Regions from separate parts of the Pseudomonas sp. YA1 genome, predicted to be linked through region 2. Evidence: riboswitches for the same ligand, from Rfam matches in the RefSeq annotation. Region 2 holds a riboswitch; the other holds the start of a gene.

Region 1 (15,053 bases), on a different contig from region 2:
TTGATCGACGAGCGGCGCATCGTTCGCGCGCACTCCGTGGCGATCCTGCAGACCCTGGTGGAGCAGGCCGACATGTGTACCTGGGTGCCGGCGATCATCGGCGCCGCCCCGCCGTTGCTCGGCCGGGTGGTGCCGCTGGCGCTGCGGGAAACCTTCGAGCCACGGCGGCTGGGCATCATCACCCGGCGCGGCGGCGCCCTCAGCAATCCGGCGCAATGCTTCGTCGAGTGCCTGCTGCAGGTGATCCGCCGCCACGCCCGCTCGGCGAAGAAGGATGACCGGCGCCTGTTCGAAACCCTGCGCCTGCTAGTCTGATTCCTACTGGCACGGACGTACGGTCGCTCAAGATCGGTCGTGCTGCGACCGATAGCCTGGAAAGCCACGAGCGAGGATGCCGGCATGCTGCAATGGTTCGCTAACCTGTCGTTCCGCAGGAAAATCGCCCTGCCGATCCTCCTGCTCGCGGTGCTTCTGCTGCTGGTGGGCGCGCTCGGCGTGCATGGCATCGCCCAGCAGAACGAATCCAACCAGCGCCTGGGCAAGCGTTTTCTCCCCGGCATCGCCCTGCTGCTCAACGCCGACCGCGATCTCTACCAGGCCTTCGTCGCCGAGCGCAGCCTGCTCGATAGCCTCCTGAACGCCGAGCAGATCGCCGGCCTGAGGAACGATCACGCGGAAAACCTGCAGCAGGCCCTGGATCGGGTGCGCCAGTACGCGGCGATGCAGCCGGGCGAGGCGGAACTGGCCAAGGTCGCCGAGTTCGAGCGCGGCTATGCCCTCTGGAGCGCGACCTCGGCGCGGGTGCTGAGCCTGGCGGCCAGCGATCCGAGCGCCGCGGCGCAGCTCAGCTACGGTGACAGCGATCGCCAGTTCGGGGCGATGCGCGAGGTGATCAACCAGCTCGACGAGATGGAAGAGGCGGCCGCGGCCGCCGACGGCGAGGCGTCCTCCGCGCTGGGCGAGCGCCACCGCTGGCAGCAGGTGGCGCTGGTGGCGTTCGGCCTGCTGGTCTGCCTGTCGCTGGTGCTGGTGTTCCCCGGCCTGGTGACCCGTCCGTTGCAGCGCCTGCTGCAACGCCTGGAAGAGATCGCCAACGGCGATGGCGACTTGCGCGTGCGCCTGGAAGTCACTTCGCGTGACGAGCCCGGCCGCCTCGGCAGCGCCTTCAACGCCTTCCTCGACAAGTTGCAGCCGCTGATCCGCGAGGTCGGCCGGGTCACCGGCGAGGTCGCCGATTCAGCCGGTTCGCTGGCCGGCATGACCGCCGCCAACGATCGTCTGATCAACAGCGAGCATGCGTCGGTGGACCAGGTCAGCACCGCCGCGACGCAGATGAGCAGCGCCGTCCACGAGGTGGCGCGCAACGCCCAGAGCGCCGCGCAGGTGGCCCATGACGCCCGCCGGCAGGCGCGCGAGGGCGCCAACGTGGTGGAGGCGACCATCGAGGTGATCCGCCAGTTGGCGCGAGAAGTGGAGAGCAGTTCCGAGAGCATCCAGCAACTGGCCCAGGAAACCGCCAGCATCGACGCGGTGCTGACGGTGATCAAGGGCATCGCCGAACAGACCAACCTGCTCGCCCTCAACGCCGCCATCGAAGCCGCGCGGGCCGGCGAGCAGGGTCGCGGTTTCGCCGTGGTGGCCGACGAGGTGCGGGCGCTGGCGGCGCGCACCCAGGAGTCGACCAAGGACATCCAGGCGCGCATCGAGCGTCTCCAGGCCGGGGTGCAGAACGCCGTGCGGGCCATGCAGTCGGGCAGCCTCAAGGCGCGCGACAGCGTCGAGCGCGCCGCCGGGGTCGACGGCGTGCTGGCCGCCACCGGCGACGCGGTGGGGCGGATCAACGACCTCGCCGCGCAGATCGCCTCGGCCTGCGAGGAGCAGAGCCGGGTGATCGACGAAATCGCCCGCAACATCAGCGAGGTGCGCGAGCTTTCCGCCCAGGCGGCGGAACATTCGGAGCAGGGCACCGGGGCCAGCCGCCGGCTGTCCGAGCTGTCCTCGGAACTGGCGCGGCTGGTCGGGCGTTTCCGCGTCTGAAGCGCCGCCGCCTAGCGCGGCGCCAGCCAGATCGCTACGCCGGCCAGGGCCGCCGGGACCAGGAAGACCAGCAGCAGGATCGGCAGTTCTTCGCGCAAGCCGTAGCCGGCGTGCTGGACGCCGACCCACAGGTTGACCAGCGCGACGGCCAGCCAGGTCGGCAGGAACAGGCCGGCAGCGGGCGCCGGCCCGGCCTCCCAGAGTTCGCCGAAGAGCAGGAACAGGCCGAGCAGGATGATCCCGCCGGCGATTACCAGGGTCACGTGCATGGGGTCTTTCCCGGACAGGTGCCGGTCGCCGTGGCGGCGACCGGGACGCTGGGTCACTTGGTGGTGTAGCCGCCGTTGATGAGGATGGTCTGGCCGGTGATCCACCAGCCTTCGCTGACCAGGTGGCGGATGAACGGCACCACGTCCTCGATGTCGGTCAGGCCGGTCCTGGAGAAGGGCGACAGCGCCGCTGCGGTCTTGTGGTAGGCCACCGCGTCGGCGCCCTCGGCGGGATAGAAGAAGGGCGTGTCCATCGGACCCGGGCCGACCGCGGTGACCGAGATGCCGCGCGCGCCGAATTCCTTGGAGGCGGCGCGGGTGAAGTGCTCCACCGGCGCCTTGGTGCCGGCATAGGCGGCGTAGTACGGGGTATAGGCGCCAAGCAGGGAGGTCACCAGGGTGCAGATCTTGCCGTTGTCGTTGACGTGCTTGCCGGCTTCGCGCAGGAAGAAGAACGCAGACTTGGCATTGACCGCGCTCATCTCGTCGTATTCGGCCTCGCTGATCTCGGTGAAAGGCTTCTTCAACACCTTGCCGACGGTGTTGATGGCGATGTCCGGCTTGCCCACCGCGGCGATGGCGTCGGCGAACAGCTTTTCCATGGCCGCGGCGCTGGTGAGATCGCCCTGCAGCGCTACCGCCTTGGCCCCGGCTGCCTGCAGCGCGGCGACGGTGGCGTCGGCGTCGGCCTTGCTCGCGGCGCTGTTGTAGTGGATGGCGATGGCCTTCGCGCCGTGGGCGGCGAGATCGCGGGCGATCAGCCCACCCAGGTTCTTGGCGCCGCCGGTGACGAGGACGGTCTTGCCTTTGATGGAGTGGTCGACCATGGGGTGTTTCTCCTGCGGTGAGTGGAGAACCCAGTCTAGGGAGGGCGGCCTTGCGGAGTAATCGCGGCGGCCTGGATAGATTGTCCAGAAACGCCGATCAATTCCCGCCTCCGGAGGAGCGCAGCCGGCTGCACGAATCTTCTAGAACCCCGGGACGGGCGCGTTATAGTCGCGACGACGAAACCAACGAGTGGGAAGACCTGACGCACGATGGGCAGCCGAGACTGGATCGACCTGGCCCGCGACGCCGAGACCGGGATCGAGACCCTGCGCGCCCATTTCGAGGGCCACGCCTACGATCCGCATTGGCACGACAGCTACCTGATCGGCTACACCGAGATCGGCGTGCAGCAATTCAACTGCCGCCGACGCCGACACGACAGCACCGCCGGCCAGGTATTCCTGGTCGAGCCGGGGGAGATCCACGACGGCCGCGCGCCGATCGCCGGCGGCTTCACCTACTCGATGCTGTACCTGCAGCCGGACTGGTTGCGGCGCGAACTGCGGGCGACCTTCGACGACGCGCCCAGCGACCGCGATCCCGGCTTCCACGCCAACCTCACCGAAGACCCGCGCCTGACCCTGGCCATCGCCCAGGCCTTCCGCGTCCTGCATGGCCGCGAGCTGCGACTGCTGCGGCAGACCGCCCTGGAGCTGGTGCTGGAGCGGCTGCGCGTGCACCTCGGCTGGCGCGAGGCGAAGCCGTTCGATCCGCGCCTGCCGCTGGTGGCGCAGAAAGCCCGCGACTACCTGCATGCGCACTTCTACCAGGACATCGGCCTGGACGAGCTGGCCAGCGCCTGCGGTACCGACCGCTTCCGCCTGAACCGTGCATTCAAGGCCGCCTACGGCTTGCCACCCTACGCCTACCTGGTCCAGTTGCGCCTGGCCAAGGCGCGGCAGATGCTCGCTGTCGGCGGGCAACCGGCGGACCTCGCCAGCGCCCTCGGCTTCGCCGACCAGAGCCATCTCGGCCGCTGGTTCCGGCGCGCCTACGGGATGACTCCGGCGGCCTACCGCAGGCAGTGCACCCAGCTTCCAGACTGAGGCCCGGTGCGCCGCCAGGATGAAGGCTCCCCCGCCACAGGAGCCCGTCCATGCAATCCCTCGCGCCCTTCCTGCTGTTCGCCGTCGTCGCCTCGATCACCCCCGGACCGACCAACATCCTGGTCCTGAGCAACAGCCAGCGCCACGGCCTGGCCGCCGCCTGGCCGATCGTGCTCGGCGCCTGCGCGGCGGTGGCGGCGCTGATCCTGCTGCTCGGGCTCGGCCTGGGCGAGCTGCTGCGGCGCCACCCGTTGCTCCAGCAGGGGCTCGCCTGGCTTGGCGTCGGCTGGCTCAGCTACCTGGCCTGGAGCCTGTTCCGCAGCGCGGGCGGCATCGACGGCGCGGAGCCGCCGCGGCGCCTCGGCGTGCTCGGCGGCGCGGCGTTGCAACTGGTCAATCCCAAGGCCTGGATGATGGCCCTCGCCGCGCTGGCGCTGTTCGCCGGGGAAGGCGCCGGACAGGCCGGGCGGATCGGCCTGCTGGCGTTGCTGTTCTTCCTGGTTTCGCTGCCGTGCCTGGCCAGCTGGGCCTTGCTCGGCGTCGGCAGCGCGCGGCTGCTGCGCTCGCCGTCGCTGATGAAGCGCTTCAACCAGGGCATGGCGCTGTTGCTGCTGGCCTCGGCCTGGGCCGCCCTGCTGCTCTGAGGCGGTCCGGTAGCTTCCTGACAAACCTGTGGGTTGGTACGCGGGGCCTGGGTTGGCTATGGTGGGACGATCCGTAGCCATGGCGCGGTCGCCGTTAGCACGCCGCGCAAGGAACCTCCATGTTGAAACCCGACATCACTGCCTTCTTCGACCCGGCCACCTCCACCTACAGCTATGTGGTGCGCGACCCGTCCAGCCGCGCCTGCGCCATCGTCGACCCGGTGCTCGACTACGACCCGGCCGCCGGGCGTACCAGCCATGCCAGCGCCGAACGCCTGATCGGCCACGTTCGCCAGCACGACCTGCAGGTGGAATGGCTGCTGGAGACCCACGTGCACGCCGACCACCTGTCGGCGGCCATCTTCCTGCAGCGCGAACTGGGCGGGCGCCTGGCCATCGGCGCGCGAATCACCCAGGTGCAGGCGAAATTCTCCGGCCTGTTCAACCTGGGCGAGGCGTTCCCGGTGGATGGCCGCCAGTTCGAGCACCTGTTCGAGGACGGCGAGTCGTTCCGCATCGGCGCCCTGGAATGCCGCGCGCTGCATACCCCGGGGCATACCCCGGCGTGCATGACCTACCTGGTCGGCGACAGCGCCTTCGTCGGCGATACCCTGTTCATGCCCGACTACGGCACCGCCCGCTGCGATTTCCCCGGCGGCGACGCGCGCCAGCTGTATCGCTCGATCCAGCGCCTGTTCGCGCTACCCGACGCGACCCGCCTGTTCATGTGCCACGACTACACGGCTCCAGGCCGCGACGAGCACCGCTGCGAAACCAGCGTCGGCGAGCAGCGCCGGCACAACGTGCACGTCCGCGAAGGCGTCGACGAGGAGGCGTTCGTCGCCATGCGCCAGCAGCGCGATGCCACCCTCGGCATGCCGACCCTGATGCTGCCGGCGATCCAGGTCAACATGCGCGGCGGCAACCTGCCGCCGGTGGAAGGCAACGGGGTGCGTTACCTGAAGATCCCGCTGGATCTGTTCTGATCAGCTGCGGCGACGCAGCAGGAGAATGAAGAACAGCCCGCCGATGGCCGCGGTGGCGATGCCGATGGGCAGGTCCTGGGGGGCGATCAGGGTGCGCGCGGCGACATCCATCCAGACCAGGAACAGCGCGCCGAGCAGGGCGCACACCGGCAGCAGTCGGCGGTGCTCGGCACCCACCAGCAGGCGCGCGGCGTGCGGCAGCATGAGACCGACGAAGCCGATGGCGCCGCTCACCGAGACCAGCACGCCGGTCAGCAGCGAGCAGCAGACGAAGACCCACAGGCGTACGCGGCGGGCGTCCAGGCCGAGGGTCACGGCGGTCTGTTCGCCGGCCATCAGCGCGTTCAGCGCACGGCCCAGCCCGAGCAGTACCAGCAGGCCGCCGGCCACGCACAGCGCCGGCAGCCAGATCAGCGACCAGCGCGCCAGGCCGAGGCCGCCGAGCATCCAGAACAGCACCGAGGAGGCGGCGCGGTGGTCGCCGAGGAACAGCAGCAGGTTGGCCAGCGCCAGGAGCACGAAGGACACCGCGACCCCCGCCAGCAACAGCCGGTCGCTGCCCAGGCGGCCGCCGCGGCTGGCCACGCCGAGCACCAGCAGCATGCTGCCGAGGGCGCCGAGGAAGGCCGCCAGCGGCAGGGTCAGCAGGCCGATCACCTCGCCGATGTAGAGCACCACCAGCACCGCGCCGAGGGTCGCGCCGGAGGTGGCGCCGAGCAGGTGCGGATCGGCCAGCGGATTGCGCGTGACCGCCTGCAGCGCCGCTCCCACCAGCGCCAGGCCGGCGCCGACGCAGGCACCGAGCAGTACCCGTGGGGCGCGGATCAGCCAGACGATGTGCTCCTGGCCGGCGCTCCAGGCACCGGACTCCGCCGCCACGCCGAACAGGCGCTGGAGGACGATGCGGCCGACCAGGCCGCTGTCCAGTCGCGCCGGACCGAAGCCGAGGGCGACCACGCAGGACAGGCCGAGCAACATGACCAGGCTGCCCAGCAACAGGCAATAGGCGCGAGGGCTGCGGAACAGGGTCATGGACGTGGCGCCCGAGGGTGGAGGCCGGCGACCAGGGTTTCTATCGCCGCGGCGTTGCCGATGCCTGGCGTGGCCTGGTTATAGGGCAGGACGATGAAGCGTCGCTCGCGGATCGCGGTCAGGCTGCGCAGCGCCGGGTTCTCTTCGAGGAAACGCTGCTTCTGCGCGGCGCTGGTCTCGCCGTAGTCGACGATGACGATGACCTGCGGATCGCGGGCGACCACGCTTTCCCAGTTGACCTGGGTCCAGCTGGCCGCCACGTCGTCGGTCACGCTGCGACCGCCGGCGGCCTCGATCAGCGCCTGCGGCATGCCCAGGCGGCCAGAGGTGAAGGGGCGGTCCTCGCCGCTGTCGTAGAGGAACACCCGCGGCGCCTCGGCGTTCGCCGGGATGCCGGCGCGGGCGCGCTCGATGCGTGCCTGGAGGCTGGCGACCAGGCGCTCGGCGCGCGGTTCGACGTCGAAGATCCGTCCCAGGTTGCGCAGGTCGCGGTACAGCTCGTCGAGGCTGGCGCGGCGCGGCTCGCCGATCTGCGCGCAGGATTCGCTCAGCTCGTAGACCTTCACCCCCAGCGGCTCCAGGCTGGCCGGAGTGAGGTCGCCGCCGACGCGCATGCCGTAGCCCCAACCGGCGAAGAAGAAGTCGGCGTCGACATCGAGCAGGGTTTCCGCCGTGGGGTAGCGCGCCACCAGCTCGGGCAGCGGCTTGAGCGCGGCGATCAATCCGGGATCGGCATTCTTCCACCAGCCGCTGATGCCGGTATAGCCGACCATGCGCGTCTGCAGACCGAGGGCGACCATCATCTCGGTGAGGTTGATGTCGTGGCTGACCGCGCGCGACGGCGCGCGCTCGAACGTCACTTCGCGCTCGCAACTGCGCACGCTGAGCGGGTAGCGCTCGGCCAGCGCGGCATCGGCGCAGGCGAGCAGGGCGCCGAGCAGCAGGTGGTGCAGGATCGGGTGCTTCATGCTTGGGTAATCCAGGTCAGGCGCGGGTGGTCGGCGAGGGGGTGGCGGTCGACCAGGGCGCGGACGCCGAACACCCGCCACAGCAGGTCGGCGTCGAGCACCTCGGTCGGCGTGCCCTGGGCGACGATGCGCCCGCCGTCGAGCACGTAGAGGCGGTCGCAGAAGGCCGCCGCCAGGTTGAGGTCGTGGAAGCTCGCCAGGGTGCTCAGGCCGAGGCCGCGCAGCAGGCGCAGAAGCTCCAGCTGGTAGCGCGGGTCGAGGTGGTTGGTCGGTTCGTCGAGGATCAGCAGGCGCGGTTCCTGGACCAGCGCGCGAGCCAGCAGGGCGCGCTGCTTCTCGCCACCGGAGAGGCTGGCGAAGGGGCTCGCGGCACGCCCTTCGAGACCGACCTGGAGCAGCGCCTGGCGGACCCGCTGGCGGTCGTCCGCGCCGTGGCCGTCGAACAGGCCCTTGTGCGGCGTGCGGCCCATGGCGACCACGTCCTCGACGGCGAGGCCGAAGTCCTCGGGGAATTCCTGCAACACCACCGCGATGCGCCGGGCGGCCCAGCGCGGCGGCTGGCGCCAGAGGTCGTCGCCGTCGAGCACCACCCGGCCGCGCTGCGGTCGCGCATAGCGGAAGGCGCAGCGCAGCAGGCTGGTCTTGCCGCTGCCGTTGGGGCCGATCAGGCCGACGAAGCTGCCGGCCGGGACTTCCAGGTGCACGCCGCGCAGCAACTCGGTGGAGGCGTCGGGCGACCAGTGCAGGGCATCGAGGTGAAGGGACGACATGGCTACTCGCAGGTCCGGTGGTTCAGCAGAGACGATTGCCGCGGTGCCGGCTTCAGAAACTGAAGTCGGCGGTGACGTTGAACGAGCGCGGCTGGCCCATGATCCATTGCTGGCCGTTGTTGTTGTCAGCCAGGGCGTACTGGCGGTCGAACAGGTTGTACAGCTCAAGGCCGAGGGTCAGGTCCGGCCGTACCCGCCAGCCCAGGTTGGCGTCGACCACCGTGTAGCCGGGCAGGCTGGCCTGGTTGGCGGCGTCGGCGTAGCGCCGGTCGACGTAGCGCAGCCCGGCGCCGACGCGCAGGGTCTCGGCGAAGGACTTGTCCAGCCAGAGGTTGGCGGTGCGCCGTGGCACGTTCCTGGGGCGGTTGCCGTTGCGCGAGTAGGTCTGCTTGTCGATCGTTTCGTCGAAGTCGTCGTATTCGGCACGCACCAGCGCGGCGTTCGCTGACAGCCGCCAGTCCTGGGCCAGGTTCAGTTCCAGGCTGGCCTCCAGGCCGTCCGAACTCTGCTGGCCGACCTGCTGCGCGTCGTGCGGCGGCAGCGGGTTGGCGCTGAGCAGCTTCTTCTTGACGATATGGTAGGCGGCCAGGGTCCATTCGCCGCGACCGTCCGGGAACAGTTGCTTGAGGCCGACCTCGGTCTGCTTCGAGTGGGTCAGGTCCATTTGCTGCTGGGCCGCGTTGAGGGTGATCAGGTTGCTCACGCCGTCCTCGCTGGTGGAGTACTGGCCGTACAGCGACAGTTCCGGGGTCAGCGCGAAGACCAGCCCGGCGCGCCAGTTGCCGCCCTGCAGGCTGCGGTCGCTGCGGGTGCCGGCGCGCAGGTCGTCGCGGTCGATATGGTTCTGGTCGCGGCGCACCCCGGTCACCAGCGACAGGCGCTCGTTGAGCTGCAGGCGGTTCTCGGCGAACAGGGCGAAGGTGCGGGTCTGGCTGCGCGAGTGCGGCCGGTAGGGCGAGCGGCTTTCGAAGTAGCCAGGCGCGGGGTGCCAGGGGTCGATGTAGTCGCCGCCGACATCGGTATAGGGCGAGTTGTTGGTCAGGCGGAAGCGGATGCGGTTGTACTCGGCGCCGACCAGGGTGCGGCTGTCGAGGCCGAACAGGGCGTGCTGGAAGGCGAAGGTCTGGCGGTCGCCGATCTGCTCCTGCTCGTGGCTGATGCGCAGGTAGTCCCTGCGCAACAGCTCTTCGCGCGGGACGTCCCATTCGTAGGTTTCGGCGTTGCGCCAGTGACGGCGGGCCTTGATGTAGTACAGCTGGTTGCTCGCGGTGACGCTGTCGGAAAGGCTCCAGTCGCTGGTCAGGCGGGTCCACTGGTCGTTGTAGCGCTGCACGTCGTTGCGCACGTTGTAGTTCTTCTCGCGCAGGCGCTTGTGGTACTTGCCGCCGACCAGCGGGGTGCCGAAGTCGTTCATCGGCTCCTGGTCGCCATAGTCGTGGGCGAGGGTGAAGGCCAGATCGTCGCTGGCCTGCCAGCGCAGCGCCGCGCTGATGCCCAGGTTGCGCGAGTCGCCACGGTCGATCCAGCCGTGGCTCTGCTGCTGGTTCAGGTTGAGCCGGTAGCTGAGGCTGTCGGTCAGCGAGCCGCCGCTGTCCAGGGCCAACTGGCGGTTGTCGTAGGAGCCGTAGCCGAGGCGCAGGTGGTTGCGGATCTCGCCGGCGAAAGGCTTCTTCGGCACCACGTTGATCACCGCGCCGGTGGCGCCTTCGCCGTACAGCACCGAGGCCGGGCCGCGGATCACGTCGATGCGCTCGACCATCCACGGATCGCTGGGGAAGTTCACCGTGCCCATGCCGGTGTACAGGCGCGTACCGTCGAACAGTTGCATCACCGATGCGTGGCCGCTGAAGCCGCGCGCCGAGAGGCCGGTACCGCCATCTCCGGGGGTGCCGATGAAGCTGATGCCGGGGCTGCGGGTAACGGCGGCCTGGACGCTGGGGTTGTTGCGCCGGCGAACTTCCTCGCCGCTGATGCTGCTGGTGCTCGCCGGGGTGTCCAGGGCGCTGAGGCCCAGGCGCGAACCGGCACTGACCGGCGTGGCGAGATCGATGTGGTCGAGTTCGGCGGGGTCCTGGCGAACGCTGACCAACTGGCTGGGCAGGGCGAGGGCGGCTTCCTCGGTTTCGGCGAGGGCGGGCGGTACCAGCAGCAGGCTGGTGGATAGGCCGAGGGCGAAAGGCTCGGTGCGCAAACGGCTGAAGCGGGGCATGGGCGTTCCATCTCATGACCGGGCAGGACGGAACGCGCAGGAAATCGCAGGCGCGACAGCGCCTCGAACAACCGGCTCGCTCCCGCCCACCGCGGGTGTGCCAACAGGGCGTTGCAGGCCGGTCTCCGGGCTTGCGAGGGTCGTGAAATCCTCGCCTTCCCATGCCGGAGCACAGTGGCCTGAAGAGGATTTCGCTCGCTTACCGTTGCGGGGGCAGCGCCGGACTGATCACCGAAGTGACGCACCGGCTTCCCGTTTCACCTCCTGCGCGGCGGCAGGAGGCACCTGGAACGGCCCGGATGGGAACATCCGCACCGTTTCCAGTCAAGCCTTGAACGATCTGGATTGAATAAAATGTTATACTATAACAGTTCTCCCGTGCAGTCTTTCTTCGCCGGACCCCACGCCCTGGCGCAGCTTCCCGGGTCATCACATTTTCTTCACGCCGGCCTGCTATGCTGCCGGCCTTCCTTGGGGAGTAGCCTGCCGTCACCCGTTGACGGCGCGCTGGTCAACATTCTTGGCAACCCGCCATGGCCAGCGCATCCATCCGGATTGGTGAGACCAACGACATTCCTGCGCCGAAGCCGGGCCGCGGGGTCATGTCGTTGACTCATGCCCGGCTGGAGTATCCGCGTGAATCCCGTTTCCCTGATCTTCCTCGCCTTCGCCATGTCCACCGATGCCTTCGCCGCGGCCATCGGCAAGGGCTCCAGCCTGGATCGGCCGCGCCTGTCGGAGGCGCTGCGCACCGGGATAATCTTCGGCGTGATCGAGGCGATCACCCCTCTGGTCGGCTGGCTGCTTGGCCAGGCCGCCAGCCAGTTCGTCGCCGACTGGGACCACTGGATCGCCTTCGTCCTGCTGGTGCTGCTCGGCCTGCACATGATCCACAACGGCCTGCGCGCGGATCATGCGACGGAACAGGAAAAGCCCGGCCAGCATTCGTTCTGGATTCTCGCGGTGACGGCGCTGGCCACCAGCATCGACGCGCTGGCGGTGGGCGTCGGCCTGGCCTTCGTCGACGTCAACATCTTCCTCGCCGCCGGTGCCATCGGCCTGGCCACCATGACCATGGTCACCCTCGGCACCATGCTCGGCCGGGCGCTCGGCGCAGTGACCGGCAAGCGCGCGGAGATGGTCGGCGGGGTGGTGCTGATCCTGGTCGGTGCGACCATTCTCTACGAGCATCTCAGCGCGGCGTGAGCGGCATCGGAGACGGGGCGGGACAGGTCGCGGCGAGTGGGTGGGCGTTCGCTTCAGGCGCTTTCCCAATCGCGGATTGCCGCCAGCAGCGCCTCGCCGTCGGCGAACTCGCGGTCCGCCGGCGGCAGCGCCGGACGTGCCAGGACCAGCACCGGCAGGCCCATTTCCCGCGCCACCTGGAGCTTCGGCTCGGTGGCCTGGCTACCGCTGTTCTTGCTCACCAGCACGTCGCAGGCGAGGCGCTCGAACAACGCCCGTTCGCCATCCAGGCTGAACGGCCCGCGCGCGCCGATCACCTCGGCGCGCGGCGCGGCCGGCTGGCCTTGCAGGCAGCGCACGGTCCAGTGCTGGTGCGGCGGGACCTGGCCGAGATGCTCCAGCGGTTCGCGGCCGAGGGTGAACAGCGGACGGCGGAAGGGTGCGAGGGCAGTGATCAGCTCGCGCCAGTCGGCTACCTCGCGCCAGTCGTCGCCGGGCCCGGCCTGCCAGCCGGGCCGGCGCAGCGCCCAGCAGGGCACTCCGGCCAGTCGCGCGGCGCGCACGGCGTTCTGGCTGATCCGTGCGGCGTAGGGGTGGGTGGCGTCCACCAGCAGGTCGAAGCCCTGCTCGTCGATGAACGCCGCCAGCCCTTCGGCGCCGCCGTAGCCGCCGACCCGGACCCGGCAGGCCAGGTCGCCGGGCACCTTGCCCAGCCCGGCGAGGCTGTAGAGATGCGCCGGGCCGAGCCGGCGGGCGAGGGCCAGGGCCTCGCCGATCCCGCCGAGCAGCAACAGGCGTTTCATCAGCGCTCCTCGCAGGCCTGGCCGACCAGGTTGCCCTGGCGGTCGATGGCGAAGACTTCCAGCGCGACCTCGGCGGGCACGATGCCGCGAGCGAAGCGCAGGGCGTGGGTGCAGACCGCATCGCCCAGGGCCACGCCCTCGGCGTGTGCCTGGGCCAGCGCCTGCTGGCTGGTGTTGGCGGCGCGCATGCAGTCCTGTAGCGCGGCGCTGGCGCCGAGCGCGGCAGCCCAGCCGGCCAGTTGCGGCAGGTCGATGCTGGAGTGGCGGCTGTGCAGGTCGAGGTGGCCGCCGGCGAGCTTGCTGATCTTGCCGAAGCCGCCGCACAGGCTGAGCTTTTCCACCGGTGCCTTGCGCAGGTGCTTGAGCACCGCGCCGGCGAAGTCGCCCATCTCGATCAGGGCGATCTCCGGCAGCCCATAGCGCCGGCGCATGGCGTCCTCGCTGGCGTTGCCGGTACAGGCGGCGATGTGGCGGACGCCGTTGGCGCGAGCGACATCGATGCCCTGATGGATCGAGGCGATATAGGCCGAGCAGGAGAACGGCCGGACGATGCCGCTGGTGCCGAGGATCGACAGCCCGCCGAGGATGCCCAGGCGCGGGTTCATGGTCTTCAGCGCCAGCTCGGCGCCGCCCTCCACGCCGATGGCGACCTCGAAGCCGCCGGCGTAGCCCCGTTCGGCGGCGAGCTGGGCGAGGTGACGTTCGATCATCTGGCGCGGCACCGGATTGATCGCCGGCTCGCCGACCGCCAGGGTCAGCCCCGGGCGGGTCACCGTACCGACCCCGGGGCCGGCATGGAAGCGCACGCCAGGCTCGGCGCCCAGGCGCACCCGGGCGAACACCAGGGCGCCGTGGGTGACGTCGGGATCGTCGCCGGCATCCTTGAGGGTGCCGGCTTCCGCGCCGTTTTCCCAGGCGCGGCAGAATTCCAGGCGCATCAGCACCTGCTGGCCCTTGGGCAGGACGATCTGCACCGCGTCGCTGATCGTGCCGCCCAGCAGCAGGCGCGCCGCCGCCAGGCTGGTGGCGGTGGCGCAACTGCCGGTGGTGTAGCCGCTGCGCAACGGCGCGGGCTGCTCGGGGGTTTCCTCACGCATCGCGGGGAGGCTTCCTGGCGGCGGGTTTGCGCAATTCCAGCAGGGTGATCGGCAAGGCCTGGCGCCAGGTGTCGAAACCGCCCAGCGGTCGCGCGTGGGCGACGCCGAGGCGGGTGAGGTCGCCACCCAGGCGTTGCTGCCAGTCGAGCAGCACCCGTTCGCTCTGCAGGGTGACCGCGTTGGCGAGCAGGCGGCCGCCGGGCCGCAGGCGCTCCCAGCAGGTTTCCAGCACGCCCTCGGCGGTGACCCCGCCGCCGATGAAGATGGCGTCCGGCTCGGGCAGTTCCAGCAGCGCCTCCGGGGCGCTGCCGGCGACCAGGTGCAGGGACGGTACGCCGAGGGCGTCGCGGTTGTGGCGGATATGTTCCTGGCGCTCGTCGTTGGCTTCGATGGCGATCGCCCGGCAACTGGGGTGCGCGCGCATCCATTCGATGCCGATGGAGCCGCAGCCGGCGCCGACGTCCCAGAGCAGCTCGCCGGGGCAGGGCGCCAGGCGCGCCAGGGTCACGGCGCGGACGTCGCGCTTGGTCAGCTGGCCGTCGTGGCGATAGGCCTCGTCGGCCAGGCCCGGGGTCAGCGGCAGGCGCACGGCGCCGGTGCCGGCGCGGCATTCCACCGCCACCAGGTTGAGATCGGCGGCGCGCGGCAGCGACCAGTCGCCGGCGAGGCCGTCGAGACGGCGCTCGAGCGGCCCGCCGAGGTGTTCCAGCACGCTCAGGCGACTGGCGCCGAAGCCACGGGCGCTCAACAGGCGGGCGATGGCGGCCGGGCTGTCGCCGTCGTTGCTGAGGACCAGCAGGCGCCGGCCGTCGTGGACCTGTGCCTGCAGCGCCGCCAGCGGACGCGCCACCAGCGACAGGCAGGCGACCTCCTGCAGGGCCCAGCCGAGGCGGGCGGCGGCCAGCGAGAGGGAGGAGGGCGCCGGCAGGACCCGCAGTTCGGTCGCCGGCAGTTGCCGGGCGAGACTGGCGCCGACGCCGAACAGCATCGGGTCGCCGCTGGCCAGCACGCAGGTCGGCTGGCCGCGCCGGGCCAGCAATGGTTCCAGGGAGAACGGCGTCGGCCAGGTTTCGCGGGCGGCGCCGATGCACGGCGGCAGCAGTTCCAGCTGGCGCGCCGCGCCGACGATCCGGCTGGCTTGCAGCAGGGCACGCCGGGCCTGCTTGCCGAGGCCGGGAT
Region 2 (15,053 bases):
AGGAAGTGGCCAGCGCGCTGGGCCAGACCAACCCGTTCTATGCCGCCTGCCTGCAGGCCAGGGTGCCGCGCATCCTCTACGTCGGTTCGGCATATGCCATGCCCCGGCATCCCCAGGGACTACCGGGCCACGAGGGGTTGTTCTACGACAGCCTGCCGAGCGGCAAGAGTTCCTACGTGCTGTGCAAATGGGCGCTCGACGAGCAGGCCCGGGAGCAGGCGCGCAACGGCCTGCCGGTGGTGATCGGGATCCCCGGCATGGTACTCGGCGAACTGGACATCGGCCCGACCACCGGGCGCGTGATCACCGCCATCGGCAATGGCGAGATGACCCACTACGTCGCCGGCCAGCGTAACGTCATCGATGCCGCCGAAGCCGGGCGCGGCCTGCTGATGGCCCTTGAGCGCGGGCGTATCGGCGAGCGCTACCTGCTGACCGGGCACAACCTGGAAATGGCCGACCTGACCCGGCGTATCGCCGAGCTGCTCGGCCAGCCTGCGCCGCAGCCGATGTCGATGGCCATGGCTCGCGCGCTGGCCACCCTGGGCCGCCTGCGCTACCGGGTCAGCGGCCAGTTGCCGCTGCTCGACGAAACCGCCATCGAGGTGATGGCTGGCGGGCAGTTCCTCGATGGACGCAAGGCCCGCGAGGAACTCGGCTTCTTCTCCACCACCGCCCTCGACGACACCCTGCTGCGCGCCATCGACTGGTTCCGCGACAACGGCTATTTCAACGCCTAGGACGGTTGGCTAGGGCAGCGTTTTTTCCGCGAAGGGTCGGGTCTGCAGTCCCAGCTGAGCGCGAAAGCTCTCCATGTCGAACATGGTGCACAGCTCCTGCAACTGGCCCTGCGGGTTGAACACCCAGAAGCCCATCGCGGAAATGCTCAGCACCTTGTCGCTGGCCGGATAGCCCAGGGTCGGCCGGACGATGGTGCCGATCAGCGTGCTCCAGGTGAACACCTTGCGTTCCTCGCCGATGCAGTCTTCGACCACGACCTCCAGGTCCGGCATCGCCGTGCGGATGTCCTGCAGCAGGCGGATATAGCCGGCAGTATCCAGGGGATGGCCGATGAACGAGCTTTTGTAGAGGAAATCCTTGCTGTGCAACTGCTCCACCAACGCCATGCGGCCCTTGTTCCAGGACAGCTCGATATGATGGCGGGCGAGTCGTTTCAGGTCGTGTGAGGGCATCTCCGGCTCTCGTGGGCGAGTGGTGGGGCAGGCATCCGGTGCCTGCCTGAACTGTAGCCGTTCCCATGCATTTTGCATTGGCCGCCCAGCCATCCCGGGCCCGGCGGCGCAGTCCTTCAGAGCCAGCCGGTCAATTGCGCGGCGTGCCAGGCGGCGTACAGGCCAAGTGCGGCGAAGGCGGCCGCGGCCAGGCGGCGGATCAGGGTCAGCGGCAGCTTGTCGGCGGCCAGGTTGCCGATCAGTACCACCGGTACGTTGGCGATCAGCATGCCCAGGGTGGTGCCGATCACCACCAGCCAGAAATGCGGATACTGGGCGGCCAGCATGACCGTGGCGACCTGGGTCTTGTCGCCCATCTCGGCGAGGAAGAACGCGATCAGGGTGGTGAGGAAGGGGCCGTATTTCTTCAGTCCGGACTCTTCGTCGTCGAGCTTGTCCGGTACCAGCGTCCACAGGGCGACGGCGATGAAGGAGGCGGCGAGGATCCAGCTGAGGGTAGCTTCCGAGAAGAAGCTGGCGACCCAGGCGCCCACCGCGCCGGCAGCGAAATGGTTGGCCAGGGTGGCGGCGACGATGCCGGCGATGATCGGCCACGGCTTGCGGAAACGCGCCGCGAGCAGGAGCGCCAGCAACTGGGTCTTGTCGCCGATTTCCGCGAGGGCAACGATCAGGGTAGGGACGAACAGCGATTCCATCAGGCTTCCTAAGGGGCGGGTCGACCAATCACCATGACACGCGCCATCTGCCCGCCCCGGGTCAGATCGTGCGTGTCATAGGTCTTGTCAAACCCTTGGCCTGTCTGGGCAGGCTTGGGCCGCGCGCGCCATGGTCTGCGGACCAAGTGTGTTGACGCGTGCCGGGCGAGGCCGGTGCGGCGCTCGCGGGAGACTACTCCCCTAGGACGGGGCGCATTCTGCCCAAGCCGGGCGGCTTGGGCAAGCCCGGGACGGAAACTTTCGTCCGGGAGGGCGGCGAGGGAGCCTGATCGCAAGGAAACGTGCCGGCATCCGCAGCGATCCGCGAGGAATCGCTGGGCGGCAGGGTGAATCAGGTATTGGTCGGGCTGACGTCCATTTCGTGGTAGCGAACGAAGCGCGCGCGCTTCTTCCAGCGGTATCCCAGCCAGATCGCCAGGAACAGCGGCAGGCTGATGTAGGTGGCGAGGAGGCCGATCCAGTCGATGCGTTCGCCCACCAGCGCCTGGTAGTTCTGCCCGAGGGTGATGACCATGCACAGGGCGAAGGCGAACAGCGGGCCGAAGGGGAACAGCTTGGCCCGGTAGGGCAGGTCTTCCAGGCGGCCGCCCTGGGCCAGGTAGCCCTTGCGGAAGCGATAGTGGGAGATGGCGATGCCCAGCCAGGCGATGAAGCCGCACATGCCCGAGGTGTTCAGCAGCCATGTGTAGACGGTACTGTCGCCGAAGGCCGAAGTGAGGAAGCACAGGGCGCCGACCAGGGTAGTGGCGTACAGCGCATTGCGTGGCACGCCGCTGCGCGAGACACGGGAGAACAGGCGCGGTGCCTTGCCCTCGAGGGCGAGGTTGTAGAGCATCCGGGTCGAGGCGTACATGCCGGAGTTGCCGGCGGAGAGGATCGCCGAGAGGATCACCGCGTTCATCACCCCGGCCGCCGCGGCGAAGCCGGCGCGCTCGAAGAGCAGGGTGAAGGGCGACACGCTGATGTCGCTGGCATCGTTCTTCAGCAGGTTCGGGTCGGTGTAGGGAATCAGCATGCCGATCACGAAGATCGCCAGGATGTAGAACATCAGGATGCGCCAGAACACCTGGCGAATGGCGATCGGGATGTTCTTCCGCGGATTTTCCGATTCACCGGCGGCGATGCCGATCAGTTCGGTGCCCTGGAACGAGAAGCCGGCGATCATCGCCACCCCGACCATTGCCTGGAAGCCGCCGACGAAGGGCGCGTCGCCCATGGTGAAGTTGCTGAAGCCGGGCGACTCCACGCCATGCATGATGCCGAAGATGGTCGCCAGGCCGACGCCGATGAAGATCACCACCGTGACTACCTTGATCAGGGCGAACCAGAATTCGCTCTCGCCGAAGCCGCGCGCGGAAATCACGTTGAGGCCGAACATGATGCCCAGGAAGATCGCGCTCCAGTAGATGCCCGGCACCTCGGGGAACCAGAAACTCATCACCAGTTGCGCTGCCACCAGCTCCGCGGCGATGGTCACCGCCCAGTTGTACCAGTAGTTCCAGCCGAGGGCGAAACCGAAGCCATCTTCGACGAACCGGCTGCCATAGGTGCAGAACGAGCCGGAAACGGGCATGTAGGCGGCCATTTCGCCGAGACTGGTCATGAGGAAGTACACCATCAGCCCGATCAGGGCGTAGGAAAGCAGCGCACCGCCGGGCCCGGCGGTGGCCACGGTGGCCCCGGAGGCGACGAACAGCCCGGTGCCGATGGAGCCGCCGATGGCGATCATGTTCAGGTGGCGCGGCTTGAGCACCCGCCGCAATTGCTGGCCCTGGCTGGCGTTCAGGTCAGTCATCGGCGGCCTCCCGGCGGGTGGCCACGGAAGGGTCTGGCTGCGGGCGTGCGGGCAGGGAGAGGAAAAGCTTCATTCACAGGGTTCCAGGCAGAAATCAGGAGCGACGGGCGGAGTAGATGCGGAAACCGTCGCCTTCGGCGAGTGTCCGGCAGGGGCCGAGGTGGCGTTCGATCAACGGCGGGTACTTCAGGAAGCTGTTGGCGACCAGGCGCAGTTCGCCGCCCGGCGCCAGGTGCTCGGCGGCGCGTTGCAGCAGGCGCTCGGAGGCCTGGTAGTCGGTGTGCACGCCCTGGTGGAAGGGCGGGTTGCTGACGATCGCGGCGAGTTCGCGCGGCGCGCCGTCGATGCCGTCGGCGGCGATCACTTCGCCGTCCAGGCCGTTGGCGGCGAGGGTCAGTCGGCTGCTCTCGACAGCGAAGGCGTCGACATCGAGCAGGCTCAGGCGGCTGGCGGGGTAGCGACGCTTGAGAGCCGCCCCGAGTACCCCGGCACCGCAGCCGAAGTCCAGCAGATGGCCGCCGGGCAGGGCTTGCAGTTGCCCCAGCAGCAGAGCGCTGCCGCGATCCAGGCGGCCATGGCTGAACACCCCCGGCAGGCTCACCACCTGCAGCTCGCCATCGGCCAGCGGCAGGCTGTAGCGCTGGGCCAGGGTGTGCAGGTCGGGCTCGGCCGGCGCCTGTTCGATACGCACCTGCCAGAGCTGGCAATGCCGCGCGCTATCCAGTTTGCGGGGCTTGCCGTAGGCGGCCAACTGCTTGCTCGCGCGCTCGATCCCGCCGCGCTTTTCGCCGACCAGGAAGAGTTCGCCGCCGGGCAGGCGGGCGGCCAGGCTGGCCAGCAGGTAGTCGGTCAGTTCGCGGGACTTGGGCAGGAACAGAACGGCCGAAGTCCAGGCGCCGGTCGGCGCGCGCGTGTCGAAACGGCTACGGTCGGGGAAGCGGGCGTCCAGCTGCGCCTGCTCGCCGGCGTGCCAGCTCCAGCCCTGGGCCTGCGGTAGCTCGGCGAGCAGGTCGTCGGCGGGCAGGCCGGCCAGCAGCAGCGGGGTCGCGAAGAGGTGGCGCTGGCGCAGCAGCACTTCACTGCGAGGGTCCATGCGGGCTCCGGAAAAAATGGGAAATCTTAACAGGCTTGGGCCTGGCATACCCGCATGGATTGTCGGCGAGGATCGCCGTTCATCCGTGCGCGGTGCCCGCAGCGCCGTCTCAGCCGGCGTTGACTACCCGCAGGGCGCGCCCGGCCTTCCATGCCTCTGCGTTTTCCACCAGTTGGCCGACGATGCGCTGCCGCGCCTCGCGACTGCCCCAGGCGTTATGGGGGGTGACGATCAGGCGCGGGATGTCGGGGGCCAGCAGCGGATTGCCGTTTCTCGGCGGCTCGACGCTGAGCACGTCGGTAGCGGCACCGCCCAGGTGGCCGCCGCGCAGGGCGTCGGCCAGCGCCTGTTCGTCGACCAGGCCGCCACGGGCGGTATTGACCAGGAAGGCGCCAGGCTTCATCAGCGCCAGTTCGGCGGCGCCGAGCATCCCGCGGGTGTCCTCGGTCAGCGGGCAGTGCAGGGTCAGGGCGTCGACCCGTGGCAGGAGTTCGCCAAGCGGCAGGCGGTCCGCCCGGGCAGGCCGTCCTGGCAACTGACCGAGCAGCACGCGCATGCCGAACGCCTCCGCCAGCCGCGCCACCGCCCCGCCCAGTTCGCCATGGCCGAGCAGGCCGAGGGTCTTGCCTTCCAGTTCGACGATGGGGAAGTCCAGCAGGCAGAACTGGCTGGATTGCTGCCAGCGACCGCTGCGTACCGCCTGCTGGTAGTCCGGCAGGCGCGTAGCCAGGGCCAGCAGCAGCGCGAGGGTGTGCTGGGCTACCGAGGGCGTGCCGTAGCCATGGCAGTTGGCGACGACGATACCGCGCTCGCGAGCGGCAGCGAGATCGATGTTGTTGGTGCCGGTAGCGCTGACCAGGATCAGTTCCAGCTCTGGGCAGGCGGCGATGCATTGCGCGTCGATCGGCGCCTTGTTGCTGATCGCGACCCGCGCACCGTGCAGCCGCGCGGCGACTTCCTGCGGTTGGCTGGCGGCATGCAGCTGCAGCTCGTCGAAGGCGGCGCGCAGGGGGCGCATGTCCAGGTCGCCGAGGTCGAGGGAGGCATGGTCGAGGAAAACGGCGCGCAGGGCATGGCTCATGGAAGGTTCCTTGGCGGCAGCGGACGGGGGCTGCCTAGCCTAGCAAACCCGCGTGCCAGGGAGGTCTTCCGGTTTTCTTGACAGTGATTATCCCGAAAGTATTGTCGGTTTTTTGACGGTATTACATATTTAACCTCCGTAGTGTCATTTTTGAGTCACTCCGACGAACGGTCACCCTTTCAAGTGGACAATTTTTGATCTGAAAGGCATTTTTTTGGCACACAAGGCGCAATGTGAATTGCTTCTCAGATTTTCGCCATTTAACTGACGAAATGCAGTGCTGGAAAACTGACGTGCGCCACGCAGATAGGGAGTTTTTCATGGTCCGTCCGGATAGCCAGCGCGGCAAGCGCACCTCTTCGAAAGCCGGTAGGGAAGGGCGTTTCGTCCTTGCCGCCAGCAGCACCCTCATGTTCGCCATCGCCAGCATTAACGCGGCCATGGCGGCACCTACCGGTGCCCAGTTCAACCCCAACGAGATCAAGATCAGCCAGCAGGGCAAGACCACGCTGATCGACCAGAGCACCCAGCGCGCGATCATCAACTGGAAGGGCTTCGACGTCTCCGCCGACGAGGCGGTGCGCTTCAACCAGCCCGGCGTGACCTCGTCGACCCTGAACCGGGTCACCGCAGGCCAGGAAAGCGTGATCGCCGGGCGCATCTCCGCGCCCGGCCAGGTGATCATCTACAACTCCAACGGCGTGGTCTTCAGCGGCTCGGCCAAGGTCGACGTGGGCTCCCTGATCACCACCACGGCGAACATCAGCGACGAACACTTCCGCCAGGGCAAGCTGATCTTCGACCAGCCCGGAAACCCCGACGCGCGGATCGTCAACGACGGCAGTATCAGCGTCGCGGAGAAAGGCCTGGCGGCCTTCGTCGCGCCGTCCGTGGCCAACAACGGCGTGATCAACGCCCGCCTCGGCACCGTGGCGATGGCCGCCGGCAATGCCGCGACCATAGACCTCTACGGCGATGGCCTGGTGTCGATCGCCGTGACCGACCCGGTTACCCGCAAGCCGCAGGATGCCCAGGCGCTGGTCAGCAACGGCGGCGCGATCCAGGCCGACGGCGGTAGCGTGCTGATCACCGCCGAGCAGGCTTCCCGGGTGGTCGACAACGCGGTCAACCTGTCCGGCGTGATCCTTGCCCGCGGCACCGAGGTGCGCGAGGGCAGCGTGGCGCTGGTAAGCAAGTCCGGGGACATCCAGATCGCCGGCAAGATCGACGTCAGCGGTCCGAAGAACGGCGGCGACGTGCTGGTCAGCGGGCAGCAGGTGGCCCTGGCGAGCACCGCCAGCATCGACGCCCGCGGCGCCGCACAGGGCGGCAGCGTGCGCATCGGCGGCGACTTCCAGGGCCGCGGCGAGCTGCCACGGGCGAAGAACGCTACGCTGGCCAAGGGCGCCAGCATCGACGTCTCGGCTACCGGCAAGGGCAATGGCGGCCTGGCGGTGGTCTGGTCCGACGGCAATACCCGCATGGACGGGCGGATCCTCGCGCGCGGCGGCGCCCAGGGCGGCAACGGCGGCCTGGTGGAGACCTCCGGCAAGGTCAACCTGAGCATCGCCGACAGCGCCTACGTCAGCGTCGCCGCACCCTACGGCAACGGTGGCACCTGGCTGCTCGACCCGACCACCCTGCGCATCGTCGCCTCCGGCGGCACCTCCGGCTCGGTGGGGGGCGCCAACGGCGCCAGCGGCGACGCGACGGTGAATGCCTCGGTGGTTACCGGTGCGCTGGCAGGTGGCAAGGTGACCCTCAGCGCCAGCGACCGGCTGTCGGTGGAAGCGCCGCTGATCACCAGCAACCTGGGCGGCGCCAGTCGCGGCCTGGAGCTGATCGCCACCGGACCTGCCGGTGCGGTGGATATCTCTGCGCCGATCCTGTTCCGCAACGGCAGCCTGGCAATCCGCGCCGGCGGCAACATCAACTTCCTCAGCGGCGGCACGCCGCAGACCAGCGGCATCGTCGACCTGGGCAGCGGCACCCTGTGGATGCAGACCAGCACCGCCGGCAAGATCAGCCAGCAGGCCGGTACCGCGCTGATCGCCGCCAACCTCGCCGGCCGCGCCGGTAGCATCGACCTGGCTTCCTGGGACAACTACGCCGGCAACCTGGCGCTGCAGACCTTCAACGGTACGCTCAAGTACCGGCAGAGCAACGCCACCGGCGTGACCACGAGCGGCACGGTGTTCGATCCGTTCATCAACCAGAGCATGACCGGTACCGTGCAGAACATCGTCTCCAGCGTCGGCACGCGGATTCTCGAGGCCAACAGCGTCGGCACCACCGGCAACTACACGCTGACCGCCGACGGCAACAGCGAGTTCGACCGCCTGGTGTTCACCGCGCTGCCCTATCGGCGGGTCAGCGGTTCCGCCAGTTTCCCGACCAACGACTCGTCGGACTACCTGGTGACCAACCTGCGCTACCAGGTCAACGGCAGCAACGTCACGGCCACCCCGAACGGCGGTGCGCCCAGCGGGTTCACCGTCGCCGCCGGCAACGGCAGCGTCACCACCTGGACCGGAAACTGGGGCACCAGTTGGGGCGTCAAGGGCTTCGGCGGCGTGATCGGCGTGACCGACGAATTGCAGTACGACGTCGGCACCGGCCTGACCGAGGAACTGATCTTCGGCCTCGGCGGCAAGACCAGCCGCGTCGATACCCGCCTGGACCTGTTCATGCGCGAGGGAGCGTTCAACAGCTTCGCCGAGCGCGCCCAGGTGGAGATGTTCAAGACCACCACCACTGCCGGCGACATCCTTTCCCGCCAGCAGACCGCCACCCTGACCGCCAATGACGCTACCCGCGTCTACGGTGATGTGAATCCGACTCTGACGGCCACGATGTCCGGCATCAACGCCATCGACGCCTACGTCAACAGCCAGTTCAACGACCTCTACCAGGCGACCGCCAGCACCACGGCGACCCAGGCGTCGAACGTCGGGCAGTACGCGATCACCGGTAACGCCAATGGCAGCGAGTATTTCAGCCAGCGTTACCAACTGGTGCGCCAGGACGGCAAGCTGACCGTCACGCCGGCGCAATTGATCGTTAGCGCCGACGCCAAGACCAAGGTCTATGGCGACGCCGATCCGACCCTCACCTACCAGGTCAGTGGCCTGAAGAACAGCGATACCGCCGCCGGCGTGCTGAGCGGCAACCTCGGCCGGGTGGCCGGGGAGAACGTCGGCAACTACGGGATACTTCAGGGCGGGCTGGGCCTCAACACGGCCAATTACACCCTCAGCTACGTCGGCAACGACCTGCGCATCACTCCGGCGCAACTGAACGTGATCGCCGATGCCAAGACCAAGGTCTACGGCGACCTCGATCCGGCGCTGACCTATCAGGTCTCCGGTCTCAAGCGCGGCGATACCGCCGGTGCCGTCCTCAACGGCGGCAGCCTGAACCGCGTGGCTGGCGAGAACGTCGGCGTGTACGGCATCAACCAGGGTGGACTGGGCCTGGTCAGCAGCAATTACACCCTGAACTACCAGGGCAATAACCTGACCATCACCAAGGCACTGCTCAATGTGATCGCCGATGCCAAGACCAAGGTCTATGGCGATGCCGATCCGAGCCTGACCTACCAGGTCAGCGGCCTGAAGAACGGCGACAGCGCCGGTGCCGTGCTCAACGGCGGCAGCCTGAGCCGCGTGGCTGGCGAGAATGTCGGCGTGTACGGCATCAACCAGGGCGGCCTGGGCCTGGTCAGTGCGAACTACGACCTGAGCTACCAAGGCAACAACCTGACCATCACCAAGGCACTGCTGAATGTGATCGCCGATGCCAAGACTAAGGTCTATGGCGATGCCGATCCGGCACTGACCTACCAAGTCAGTGGCCTGAAGAACGGCGATACCGCTGGCGCGGTGCTTAACGGCGGCAGCCTGAGTCGCGTGGCTGGCGAGAACGTGGGTGTGTATGGCATCAACCAGGGCGGCCTGGGTCTGGTCAGCGCGAACTACGACCTGAGCTACCAAGGCAACAACCTGACCATCACCAAGGCACTGCTGAATGTGATCGCCGATGCCAAGACCAAGGTCTATGGCGATGCCGATCCGGCACTGACCTACCAGGTGTCCGGGCTGAAGAACGGCGATACCGCCGGTGCCGTCCTCAACGGCGGCAGCCTGAGCCGCGTGGCTGGCGAGAATGTCGGCGTGTACGGCATCAACCAGGGCGGCCTGGGCCTGGTCAGTGCGAACTACGACCTGAGCTACCAGGGCAATAACCTGACCATCACCAAGGCGCTGCTGAATGTGATCGCCGATGCCAAGACCAAGGTCTATGGCGATGCCGATCCGAGCCTGACCTTCCAGGTCAGTGGCCTGAAGAACGGCGACAGCGCCGGTGCCGTGCTCAACGGCGGCAGCCTGAGCCGCGTGGCTGGCGAGAATGTCGGCGTGTACGGCATCAACCAGGGCGACCTGGCATTGAACAGCGGTAACTACGACCTGAGCTACCAGGGCAATAACCTGACCATCACCAAGGCGCTGCTGAATGTGATCGCCGACGCCAAGACCAAGGTCTACGGCGATGCCGATCCGAGCCTGACCTACCAGGTCAGCGGCCTGAAGAACGGCGATACCGCTGGCGCGGTGCTCAACGGTGGCAGCCTGAGCCGTGTGGCTGGCGAGAATGTCGGCGTGTACGGCATCAACCAAGGTGGCCTGGGTCTGGTCAGCGCGAACTACGACCTGAGCTACCAGGGTAACAACCTGACCATCACCAAGGCACTGCTCAATGTGATCGCCGATGCCAAGACCAAGGTCTACGGCGATGCCGACCCGAGCCTGACCTACCAGGTCAGCGGCCTGAAGAACGGTGATACCGCCGGTTCGATCCTGACCGGTGGGTTGAACCGCGCCGCAGGCGAGAACGTGGGTGTGTATGGCATCAACCAGGGCGACCTGGCATTGAACAGCGGCAACTACGATCTGAGCTACCAGGGCAATAACCTGACCATCACCAAGGCGCTGCTCAATGTGATCGCCGACGCCAAGACCAAGGTCTACGGCGACGCCGACCCGAGCCTGACCTACCAGGTCAGCGGCCTGAAGAATGGCGATACCGCTGGCTCGGTGCTCAATGGCGGCGGCCTGGTTCGTGTCTCCGGCGAAAACGTAGGCAACTATGCGATTCAGCAGGGTGGCCTGGGTCTGGTCAGCGGTAACTATGACCTGGCTTACCAGGGCAACAACCTGACCATCACCAAGGCGCTGCTGAATGTGATCGCCGACGCCAAGACCAAGGTCTACGGCGATGCCGATCCGAGCCTGACCTACCAGGTCAGTGGCCTGAAGAACGGTGATACCGCTGGCGCGGTGCTCAACGGTGGCAGCCTGAGCCGCGTGGCTGGCGAGAATGTCGGCGTGTACGGCATCAACCAGGGCGACCTGGCATTGAACAGCGGTAACTACGACCTGAGCTACCAGGGCAATAACCTGACCATCACCAAGGCGCTGCTGAATGTGATCGCCGACGCCAAGACCAAGGTCTACGGCGATGCCGATCCGAGCCTGACCTACCAGGTCAGTGGCCTGAAGAACGGCGATACCGCTGGCGCGGTGCTCAATGGCGGCGGCCTGGTTCGTGTATCCGGCGAAAACGTAGGCAACTATGCGATTCAGCAGGGTGGCCTGGGTCTGGTCAGCGGTAACTATGACCTGGCTTACCAGGGCAACAACCTGACCATCACCAAGGCACTGCTGAATGTGATCGCCGACGGCAAGACCAAGGTCTACGGCGATGCCGATCCGAGCCTGACCTACCAGGTCAGTGGCCTGAAGAACGGCGATACCGCTGGCGCGGTGCTCAATGGCGGCGGCCTGGTTCGTGTATCCGGCGAAAACGTAGGCAACTATGCGATTCAGCAGGGTGGCCTGGGTCTGGTCAGCGGTAACTATGACCTGGCTTACCAGGGCAACAACCTGACCATCACCAAGGCACTGCTCAATGTGATCGCCGACGGCAAGACCAAGGTCTACGGCGACGCCGACCCGAGCCTGACCTACCAGGTCAGCGGCCTGAAGAACGGTGACAGCGCCGGTTCGATCCTGACCGGCGGGCTGAACCGCGACGCAGGCGAGAACGTGGGCGTTTACGGTATCAACCAGGGCGGCCTGGTGCTGACCAGCGGCAACTATGACCTGGCCTACCAGGGCAATGACCTGACCATCACCAAGGCGCTGCTCAACGTATTCGCCGATGCCAAGAGCAAGCAGGTCGGCACCGCCGACCCGGCGCTGACCTATCAGGTTTCCGGCCTGAAGAATGGCGATAGCGCCGCTCAGGTGCTCGCCGGCGGGCTCGGTCGGGTGGGCGGCGAAGCCGTCGGCCAGTACGACATCCTCCAGGGTGGGCTTGCCCTCACCAGCGGCAACTACCAGCTCAACTACCAGGGCAACCTGCTGAGCATCCTGCCGCTGCCGGTCACGCCGGGCGACCTGGGGCAACTGGCAGCGCTCTCCGACTTGCGCGAACTGCAGAAGGGGCGCGATCCGGATACCCCCGGGGATGCGGTCTACCGCACCACCACGCTGGAAAACCCGTTCCTCGAAAACCCGTTCCTGCGCGCCTACGCTCTGGGTATGGACGTCAGCGATCCTAACCTGCTGCCGGCTACCGCCGCGGGGCCGGCAGAGGACGCCAGCGCCAAGCGGGTGGGGCAGTTCACCGATCGTCCGCTCAGGGCAGAGGCCGAGAGTGGGGCGGGTTGCTCGAACCAGAGCTACCTGGCCGACTACTGGAGCTGCTTCAACAAGCCTCTGAATTTCTAACCCTTTTCGCAATGCGCACTATCGTCTCCGGGCGGTAGTGCGTCATCTGCCCGAGGTGAATGATGAAACCTTCGCAATGGACGCTTCGCTGGGTGACGCTCTGTGGCTGCGGGATGCTGGCAGCTTCCGCCGCCGCCGTGGAGTTGCCAGGGACTGTACAGCCATCCCAGCTCGATGAACGCTTCAAGCCCCGCAGCGAGCCGCAGGCCAAGCCCGAGGCGCCGCTGGTGGTGCCCAAGCAGGTCGCGCCGCAAGGCAGCGAACAGATCCGCTTCGAACTGCGCGAGATACGCATCGAAGGCAACACCCGCTATGATAAGGCGGTGCTCGAGTCCTATTACCAGCATATGCTCGGCAAGCAGGTGTCCCTGGCCGAACTGGTCGACCTGGCCAACCGCCTCACCGCCAAGTACCGCCAGGACGGCTACCTGTTGACCCAGGTAGTGGTGCCGGAGCAGAGCATCGAGGGCGGCAAGGTACGCCTGCAGGTGATCGAGGGTTACCTCGAACACGTGCAGATCAAGGGAACCGTCGATGGGCCGCGGGTGCGGGTGGAGGAACTGCTCGCGCCGCTGACCGAAAAACGTCCGCTGGATGCCGATACCCTGGAGCGCGGCCTGCTGCTGGTCGGCGACCTGCCGGGGGTCAACGTGCAGAGCGTGCTCAGCCCGGGGCAGGCGCTGGGCTCGTCGAACCTCGACGTGGCCTTGCAGCAGCAGCGATACGAAGGCTTCGTCAGCCTCGACAACCGCGGTTCGCACTACACCGACCCGACCACCCTGGCCTTCGGCGCCACCGAGTTCTCCCGCCTGGGATTCTACGAGCAGATCGACGTGCTCGGTGCGATCTCGCCGTTCAGCGATGCCACCCGCTACATCCAGTTGCGCGGCACGTTGCCGCTGGGCGGCATGTTCGCCGGCGATACCCTGCAGATCATGGGTTCCTATTCGAAGGTCAACCCGGACATCCCGGACTCGGTATTCCCCTTCGACAGCGTCAGCAAGAGCACCGAAGGCAGCATTTCCTACAACCATCCCTTCATCCGCTCGCGCTCGCAGAACCTGAGCGGCGGCCTGGCGTTGCAGTGGAAGGATACCGAGACCCGCCTGCGCGACTTCGCCAGCGACGCCTCGAACCCCGGTCGTGACCATGTGCGGGTGTTCCAGCAACGCCTGACCTATGACTGGGTCGATCGCTGGATGGGCATCAACCTGGCGGAGGTGCGCAACAACATCGGCCTGGACATGTGGGGCGCGACCAAGAAGGACGATGAACGTCGTTCCCGCGAAGTGGCCGACGGACGTTTCGTCTATCTCAACGGCAACGTCGGGCGCCTGCAAGGGCTCGGCGGACCCTGGTCGGTGTATGGCGAGTTGCAATGGCAGTACAGCTTCGACCCGCTGCTGCCGAGCGAGCGCTTCGGCGTCGGCGGCAGCGGGATCGGTCGCGGCTTCGCCCCGGGCAACATCACCGGTGACCGTGGCTTCGCCCTGAAGCTCGAACCGCGCTATGGCCAGGCGGTGGGCTATAGCTGGCTGCGCAGCTACCAGGCCTACGCTTTCTACGACTGGGGCAAGACCTACAACCTCGACGTGGACGATGACGAGCAGCAGAAGCTCGGCTCGATCGGTGCCGGGGTGCGCTTCAACCTCACCGACCAGTTGTCGTTCAACCCGGAGATTGCCCGCCAGGTCATCGGCGAGCCAGCCGACCAGCGCGATGGGAAGCGTGAGACGCGGGTCCTGTTCAACGTGGTGGCGCGCTTCTGAACCCTGCCGGCCTCCGTTCCGGAGGCTGCTGACGGAGCCCCTCTCCGGTTCTGCGGAGAGGGAGGTCCGTGCTCAATTCCGAGTGTTTTTCTCAAACTTTCGATTTCTTCGATTTTTCATATCGATGCCGTCAATCCGTGCCGAGGCCGGTCGGAGAGGCGTGTTCTTGCTGTAAATCCTGTGCTAGAGCGGTTCTTCGCACTATTTCAAACGTCGATGAATACTATTGGCGCGCTTCGTTTTCCAATCGAGTTTCCCGAACAGAGAATGGCCCCACGTAACGAATACCTGGAGCCACTGCCATGAAACGCCCGCTGATCCTCGCCATCGCCCTTGCTACCCTGACCGCCAATGCCGCCTTCGCCGCACCGCGGGTCGAATCCATCGCCCTGCGCGGTGCCCAACAACTGATCGCCTCCGACGGTTCCGACCGTACCCTCGAACGCCTGCGCAAGACCCAGGCGCCGCGCGTCCAGGAAGAACGCCGGGTCGCCGAAAGCGGCAGCGAGCAGACCATCGATCGCTTGCACCGCGACATGACCAGCCGCGAGGCGCGCCTGGCCGAGAACGGCAGCGAACAGACCGTCGACCGTCTGCACAAGGACATGGGGCGCG

The links. A riboswitch is a leader RNA that binds a small molecule or an ion and turns the genes downstream of it on or off. The one in region 2 is predicted to bind manganese.
Region 1: another riboswitch for manganese. It lies ahead of mntP (manganese efflux pump MntP); the one in region 2 lies ahead of AC4OR5_RS24045 (TMEM165/GDT1 family protein).

Annotation. Positions count from the first base shown of each region.
Region 1 is NZ_JBZWBG010000003.1:200,974-216,026, forward strand. It holds gene AC4OR5_RS05240 (LysR substrate-binding domain-containing protein) at 1-315, shown strand, start outside; gene AC4OR5_RS05245 (methyl-accepting chemotaxis protein) at 400-2,037, shown strand; gene AC4OR5_RS05250 (hypothetical protein) at 2,049-2,306, opposite strand; gene AC4OR5_RS05255 (SDR family oxidoreductase) at 2,360-3,133, opposite strand; gene AC4OR5_RS05260 (AraC family transcriptional regulator) at 3,344-4,180, shown strand; gene AC4OR5_RS05265 (LysE family translocator) at 4,231-4,824, shown strand; gene AC4OR5_RS05270 (MBL fold metallo-hydrolase) at 4,944-5,810, shown strand; gene AC4OR5_RS05275 (FecCD family ABC transporter permease) at 5,811-6,842, opposite strand; gene AC4OR5_RS05280 (ABC transporter substrate-binding protein) at 6,839-7,810, opposite strand; gene AC4OR5_RS05285 (ABC transporter ATP-binding protein) at 7,807-8,580, opposite strand; gene AC4OR5_RS05290 (TonB-dependent receptor) at 8,633-10,789, opposite strand; cobalamin riboswitch at 10,889-11,093, opposite strand; yybP-ykoY riboswitch at 11,251-11,417, shown strand; gene mntP (manganese efflux pump MntP) at 11,426-11,995, shown strand; gene AC4OR5_RS05300 (cobalt-precorrin-6A reductase) at 12,049-12,777, opposite strand; gene AC4OR5_RS05305 (cobalt-precorrin-5B (C(1))-methyltransferase) at 12,777-13,874, opposite strand; gene AC4OR5_RS05310 (bifunctional cobalt-precorrin-7 (C(5))-methyltransferase/cobalt-precorrin-6B (C(15))-methyltransferase) at 13,867-15,053, opposite strand, start outside.
Region 2 is NZ_JBZWBG010000018.1:116,520-131,572, reverse strand. It holds gene AC4OR5_RS24055 (NAD-dependent epimerase/dehydratase family protein) at 1-740, shown strand, start outside; gene AC4OR5_RS24050 (nuclear transport factor 2 family protein) at 750-1,193, opposite strand; gene AC4OR5_RS24045 (TMEM165/GDT1 family protein) at 1,310-1,888, opposite strand; yybP-ykoY riboswitch at 1,978-2,102, opposite strand; gene AC4OR5_RS24040 (amino acid permease) at 2,241-3,704, opposite strand; gene AC4OR5_RS24035 (methyltransferase) at 3,799-4,797, opposite strand; gene AC4OR5_RS24030 (2-hydroxyacid dehydrogenase) at 4,907-5,878, opposite strand; gene cdrA (two-partner secretion system adhesin CdrA) at 6,199-12,669, shown strand; gene cdrB (two-partner secretion system transporter CdrB) at 12,732-14,438, shown strand; gene AC4OR5_RS24015 (hypothetical protein) at 14,741-15,053, shown strand, end outside.